DNA from 2 places in the Embleya sp. NPDC059237 genome. Region 1 is predicted to be linked to the other one. Evidence: riboswitches for the same ligand, from Rfam matches in the RefSeq annotation. Region 1 holds a riboswitch; the other holds the start of a gene.

Region 1 (3,400 bases):
ATCGGGCCCACCGTGTACGGAACCGGTCGTGAGGTGCTCGCCGCGATCAAGGCGACCGGAACGATCGTGTTCAAGCCGGACCCCCGGGTGACCGCCGGCCCCAGCGACGCGATCCGGCGCGCGCTGGAGGACTGACCGCCGGGACGACCGGCCGCCGCCCGGTGTCTCGCTTCGGCGCGTCCGAACGACCGTTCACCGAAGATGTCGGAGCGGTGCGTCATGATTGCGCGGTGTGAGACAGGCGCCGGGCATCCTCCACCTCGACATGGACGCGTTCTACGCGTCGGTCGAGCAGGTCGCCAAGCCCAGCCTGGCCGGCAAGGCGGTGATCGTGGGCGGCATCGGCGCCCGGGGTGTGGTGGCCACGGCCTCCTACGAGGCCCGGGTCTTCGGCGTACGCTCCGCGATGTCCATCGGCGAGGCCCGTCGGCGCTGCCCCAACGCGGCCTTCCTCAGCCCCCGCTTCGGCCTGTACCGGCAGGTCAGCGACACCGTGATGGAGCTGCTGCACCGGCTGTCCCCGCTGGTCGAACCGCTCAGCCTGGACGAGGCGTTCATCGACCTGGACGCGGGCCCGCACGGCGACGCCCTGGACACCGCCCGGGTCACCGAGATCGCCGTGTGCCTGCGCGCCGACATCCACGCCGCCACCGGCCTGACCTGCTCGGTCGGCGCGGCGACCTCCAAACTGCTGGCCAAGATCGCCTCCGAGGCGGACAAGCCCGACGGGTTGTGCGTGGTGGTGCCCGGCACCGAACGGGCGATGCTCGACCCGCTCCCGGTGCGCGCGCTGCCCGGGGTCGGCCCGGCCACCGGCGACGTGCTGCGCCGGGCCGGCCTGGACACCGTTGCCGACCTGGCCGCGGTGGACGAGAGCGAACTGGTGCGCCTGCTGGGCCAGGCGCACGGACACGGCCTGCACGTCCTGGCCGCGGGCCTGGACGCGCGCCCGGTGGTGGCCGACCGGGACGCCAAGTCGGTGTCGGTCGAGGACACCTTCGCCACCGACCTGGTCGACCGTGAGCGGATCACCAGGGAGTTGGACCGGCTCTCGATCCGCTGCGTGGAGCGGTTGCGCGCGGCCGGCCGCTCCGGCCGCACCATCGTGTTGAAGCTGCGTCGCTACGACTTCAGCACGCTCACCCGCTCGGAGACGTTGCGCGGCCCCACCGACGACCCGGGCGTGGTGCGCGAGACGATCCGTCGCCTGGCCGCCCAGGTGGACGTCACGGGCGGGGTGCGGCTGCTCGGGGTGGGTGTCAGCGGCCTGGCCGACTTCGCCCAGCAGGACCTGTTCGGCGTCGCCGACACGCCGGCGGAGGGGCCGGAGGACGACGACGCGGGGCCGACGGGGGAGGAGCCCGCCGAGGCCGGCCCCGAGCGGGTCTCCTGGTCCCCCGGCCAGGACGTGGTCCACGAGGACTTCGGCCCCGGCTGGGTCCAGGGCAGCGGCATCGGCCGCGTCACGGTGCGCTTCGAGGTCCCGGGCGGAAAACCGGGCCGGGTGCGTACGTTCGCCCTCGCCGACCCGGCGCTGCGACCGGGGGAGCCGCTGCCCCTGCCGGGCACGGGCGCCGAGCCCGCCGAGCCCGCCGACCCCGGCCCACCGCCCCCGTCACTCCCGTCGACCTGACAACCCGCACCCCTCCGGCCTGGCGTCCCGTCCGCATCCGATGCCACGCTGATACCGTTGAAGCCGCCCATTACGTTCGCGCGGGAGAGTCCTCGTGTCGTCCGCACGAGGCGCCGAAGGAGCAACTCCTCCCCGGAATCTCTCAGGCACCCGTACCGCGTGGTCGTGGGCACTCTGGAAAGCAGGATCCGCACGTGGCTCGCCGAGTCGGGTCGGATCCTCGCCGACGGTGCAAATCGCGTTCGTGGGACCGGCCCCGCCGGTGTTCCGGGCGGGGTGAAGCTCTCAGGTACCGATGACAGAGGGGGAGGCCGGTGGGCGCGCGACCCGCGTGTCCGTCCAGGAGCGATCCAGGAGGCCTTTCGCGATGACACCGCGCACCCCTGCCCCGACGCGTGCTCACGCCGTACTCCCCTCCGGCCCCGGCTCGTTGACCGGCCTGGAGGCCGCGTCGCCGTTCACCGGCCGGCACATCGGTCCGGACACCGACGAACAGGCGAAGATGCTCGCCGCGATCGGCTACGGGTCCCTGGACGAGCTGACCGACGCGGCGGTGCCCGCCGCGATCCGCGCGCTCGCGGGCTTCGAGTTGCCGGCCGCGCGCACCGAGGCCGAGGTGCTGGCCGAACTGCGCGAGCTGGCCTCCCGCAACACCGTGCTGACCTCGATGATCGGGCTCGGCTACCACGGCACCTTCACCCCGCCGGTGATCACCCGCAACGTGCTGGAGAACCCGGCCTGGTACACCGCCTACACGCCCTACCAGCCGGAGATTTCCCAGGGCCGGTTGGAGGCGCTGCTCAACTTCCAGACCGTGGTCACCGACCTGACCGGCCTGGACGTGGCCGGCGCCTCGCTGCTCGACGAGTCCACCGCCGCCGCCGAGGCGATGACGCTGGCCCGCCGGGCGGGCCGGGCCAAGAGCGACGTGTTCGTCGTGGACGCGGCCACGCTGCCGCAGACCATCGCCGTGGTGCGCACGCGCGCGCAGGCGCTGGGCATCGAGGTCGTGGTCGCCGACACCGCCGACGGGTTGCCCGAGGGCGGCTGCTTCGGGGTGCTGCTCCAGTACCCGGGCACCGACGGTCTGGTCCGCGACCTGACCCCGGTGATCGAGGCCGCGCACGCGCAGGGTGCCCTGGTGGCGGTCGCCGCCGACCTGCTCGCGCTCACCGTGCTGCGCGCGCCCGGCGCGATGGGCGCCGACATCGCGGTCGGCACCACCCAGCGGTTCGGGGTGCCGATGGCCTTCGGCGGCCCGCACGCGGGCTACCTGGCGGTCCGCGAGAAGCTGACCCGCAGCATGCCGGGCCGCCTGGTGGGGGTGTCGGTGGACGCCGACGGCGCGCCCGCGTACCGGCTCGCGCTGCAGACACGCGAGCAGCACATCCGCCGGGAGAAGGCGACCAGCAACATCTGCACCGCACAGGTGCTGCTCGCGGTGATGGCCGGGATGTACGCGGTCTACCACGGGCCGGACGGGCTCGCCTCGATCGCGCGCCGCACGCACCGCTACGCGGCGGTGCTGGCGGGCGGGCTGCGGGCCGGCGGCGTCGAGGTGGTGCACGGCGACTTCTTCGACACGGTCACCGCCCGGGTGCCGGGTCGGGCCGAGCAGGTGCTCGCCGCGGCCCGCGCGGCCGGCGTCAACCTGCGGCCGGTGGATGCGGACCACGTGGCGATCACGTGTGACGAGACCACGCTGCGGGCGCACGTCGAGGCGGTATGGGGTGCGTTCGGGGTGAGCGGCGACGTGGCCGCGCTCGA
Region 2 (3,400 bases), on a different contig from region 1:
GACCTCGCCGGAGACCGGCGCGTACATGTCGCTGACCGACTTCGTGGACTCCAGCTCGCCGCACGGCTCACCGGCGACGACCACCCGGCCGACCTCGGGAAGCTCGACGAACACCACGTCGCCGAGCGCCTCGGCCGCGTGCTGGGTGATGCCCACGACGGCGGGGGAGGCCGCCTCGTCGAGCCACTCGTGTTCCTTGCTGTAGCGCAGGTGCTGGGGTGCGTGCACGGGTCCATTCTCCATTCGAATGAGGTAAGTCCGTCCCTCAGGATGATTTGGGACGTTTTCCGGTGATATAGGAAGGGGTTCGGCTCAGCCGCGCTTGTAGAACGGCAGCGCCACCACCTCGACCGGCTCGGCCTTGCCGCGGATGTCCACCGCCAGCCGGGTGCCCGGTTCGGCCCGCTCCGTCGCCACGTAGGCCATCGCGATCGGCATGCCGAGCGTCGGCGACGGCGCGCCGGAGGTGACCTCGCCGACCCGCTCGCCGCTGTCCGCGTCCACCACCGGGTAGCCCGCGCGCGGAACCCGCTTGCCCGGCGAGGTCAGTCCGACCAGCGTGCGGCGCACATCCGCCTCCGCCGCGGCCAGCGCCTCGCGGCCGACGAAGTCCTCGGGCTTGTCCAGCCGGACCACCCGGCCCAGGTTGGCCTCGTACGGCGTGGTGTCCCGGGTCAGCTCGTGGCCGTACAGCGGCATGCCCGCCTCCAGGCGCAGCGTGTCCCGGCAGGACAGGCCGGCCGGCACCAGGCCGTGCGGCTTGCCCGCGGCCAGCAGCGCGTCCCACAGCGCGACCGCGTCGCCGGGCGCGGCGAACAGCTCGAAGCCGTCCTCACCGGTGTAGCCGGTGCGGGCGAGCAGCACGGGTACGCCCGCGACCTCGGTGCGCAGGATCGCGTAGTACTTGAGCGCGGGCAGGTCGGCGTCGGTCAGCGAACCGACGATCGTGGTCGACGCGGGCCCCTGCACGGCGAGCAGCGTGTACTCCTCGGACGCGTCGCGCACCGTGGCGTCGAAGTCGCTCGCGCGGTGCTTCAGGCTGCCCGCCACCACGTCGGCGTTGGAGGCGTTGGCCACCACCACGAAGTGCTCCTCGCCGAGCCGGTACACGATCAGGTCGTCGACGATGCCGCCCTCCTCGGTGCAGATCATCGTGTACCGGGCGCGGTCGATCCCGATCTTCGAGACGAAACCGACCAGGGCGTGGTCGAGCGCGCGGGCGGCCTCCGGGCCGGTGACCTCGATCTCGCCCATGTGGGTGAGGTCGAACAGGCCGGCCGTGGTGCGCACCGCGGTGTGCTCGTCCCGCTCGCTCCCGTACCGCAGCGGCATCCGCCACCCGGCGAAGTCGGTCATCGTGGCCCCGAGCGCGTCGTGCACGGCGTCGAGCGGGGTCCGGCGGTCGGTGGTCATGCGAAGACTCCTTCGAGGGGACGCCGGCGGAAGCCCCCGGCGGGCGCGAACCGGTCCGGGGCATGCCGGACGGCGCGGACCCGGGCGCGGGCCCGAGGTGCGACGAGAGGTGACGGGTGCTGCGGCCCGTACCGGAACGGGGACGGGCCCCGGGTCAAGAACCGGAACGAGTACGAGAACGAATTCGAGGACAAAGGGGGCTCCCTGCCATGGCGTTCAGCCCTTTTCGGCCAAAGTCGGTCGAAAAGTGGGGTGCCCTCCCCTTCTGTCATCGGAACCTGAGAGCTTCATCCCGTCCGCCGCTGCCGCGCCGGACCGGGATTTGCACCGTGGGTGAGCCGCACCGACGGTGCGCCTGCTTTCCAGAAGTGCCTGACCCATGCGGTATCGGTGCCTGAGAGATTCCGGGGAGGAGTTGCTCCTTCGGCGCCCCGCTCGATGGCGAGGACTCTTCCGCGTGGGGTCGACGGCCGTTATGAGGTTGTGCCCGGCATGCTAGCGCGTGTCGTCAATCCCCCGCCGGGGCCGGGGAGCGCCGGCGCCCGCTCGCGCCCTCGGTGCGACACCATGCGCAGGGCACGTGGGTTCGGGACATCAGGGGAGGATTCGTGGAGACGGATTCGGCGGGGGCGCATACCGGCGCCGCGGCGGGCGGCATGTTGATCCCCCGGTCCGTGCACGACCTGCGGGAGGAGCGGAACCGGGCGGGGGAGCGGGACGGGGTCCGGCGGGTGGACATGCTCTCCTATCCGGCCTCGTGCGTGCTCGTGGTGACCGGCCTGCCGGGCGCGGGCAAGAGCACGCTCCTGGCCCGGGTGGTCGCCGCCGGGCCCGCGGTCGCGGTCCTGGACGCCGACCTGGTCCGGGCCCGCTGGGCGGTGCGGGTGGGGCGGCTGCCGTACCGGGTCTACCGGCCGCTGGTGCGGCTGTCGCACTACGGCGAGGTGGCCCGGGCGCTGCGTGGCCCCGGCGCGGTGGTGGTGCACGACAGCGGCCGCAATCCGATCCTGCGCCGGGTACTGGTGCGCGCGGCCCGGCGGCGCGGCATCCCGGCCCACGCGCTGCTCCTGGACGTCACGGCCCATCAGGCGCTTTCCGGCCAACGTGCGCGCGGGCGCGGGGTGTCCACCGCGGTGTTCGCCCGACACCACCGGGAATGGCGCGCGCTGCTCGCCCGGCTCGCCCCGTGGCTGGACGCCGGACCCGCCCTTGCCTCCGCCCCGGGCGGCTTCACCTCGTGCGTACTGCTCGACCGCGCGGCCGCGCGGCAACTGCGCCGGATCGTTTTCGCAGACCCCCTACCCGGACAGTCCCGACGGCGGGATGCGGACAAGTCGTAAACTGCGCCGGACACCAAGAGGAGCACCACCATGCCGTTCCCGGCCAATCCCGTGGAGAGCGCGCTCGTCGCGGCGATGCGCGACCCGTCCCGGGCCGAGGCCCTGTTCGAGGCGCTCGCCGAGGCGGACGTGTGGGTGCCGCTGCCCGAGGGGGGCAGCGCCGCCGACACCGAACTGACCCTGCCCACCGCCGAGATCGACGGTCTGCCGTATGTGCCGGTGTTCTCCTCGGAGGAGCAGTTCCGCCGGCTCGCGGGGCCGATGGCGGGCACCGTGGCGCCGATGCGCGAGTTCGCCCGAGGGCTGCCGCCGCACATCGGCATCGTGGTCAACCCGGGCGGCGAGGCGGGCATCCCGATCCCGCCGCCGGGTGTGCTGGAGCTGGCCCGGCTGCCCGGCGCGGCCCACCGCGGCGCACGGGTGCGGCTGTACGAGCCCGACCAGGAGCCGATGGACTTCCTGATCGCCGCCGCCGCCGAGTTCATCCACGTCCCCGTGGTGCTCAGCGCCCGGCGCGGCCTGGGCGAGGTCGAGTCCGATCCGCCGGTCCTGTTCGTCGGCGTCGAACTGGACCGGTGGCAGGAGGAGGACCGGCTGGCCGCGATCGGCGCCCTGGAGCGCGCGCTCGGCCGCGCCGCGTGCCCGTG

Evidence for each region. A riboswitch is a leader RNA that binds a small molecule or an ion and turns the genes downstream of it on or off. The one in region 1 is predicted to bind glycine.
Region 2: another riboswitch for glycine. It lies ahead of gcvT (glycine cleavage system aminomethyltransferase GcvT); the one in region 1 lies ahead of gcvP (aminomethyl-transferring glycine dehydrogenase).

The regions. Positions count from the first base shown of each region.
Region 1 covers NZ_JBHZAE010000004.1:558,212-561,611, reverse strand. The annotation lists gene ACFXKZ_RS16590 (vancomycin high temperature exclusion protein) at 1-135, shown strand, start outside; gene ACFXKZ_RS16585 (DNA polymerase IV) at 233-1,633, shown strand; glycine riboswitch at 1,705-1,801, shown strand; gene gcvP (aminomethyl-transferring glycine dehydrogenase) at 2,001-3,400, shown strand, end outside.
Region 2 covers NZ_JBHZAE010000001.1:293,272-296,671, forward strand. The annotation lists gene gcvH (glycine cleavage system protein GcvH) at 1-228, opposite strand, end outside; gene gcvT (glycine cleavage system aminomethyltransferase GcvT) at 313-1,413, opposite strand; glycine riboswitch at 1,786-1,879, opposite strand; gene ACFXKZ_RS01275 (AAA family ATPase) at 2,022-2,753, shown strand; gene ACFXKZ_RS01280 (enhanced serine sensitivity protein SseB) at 2,784-3,400, shown strand, end outside.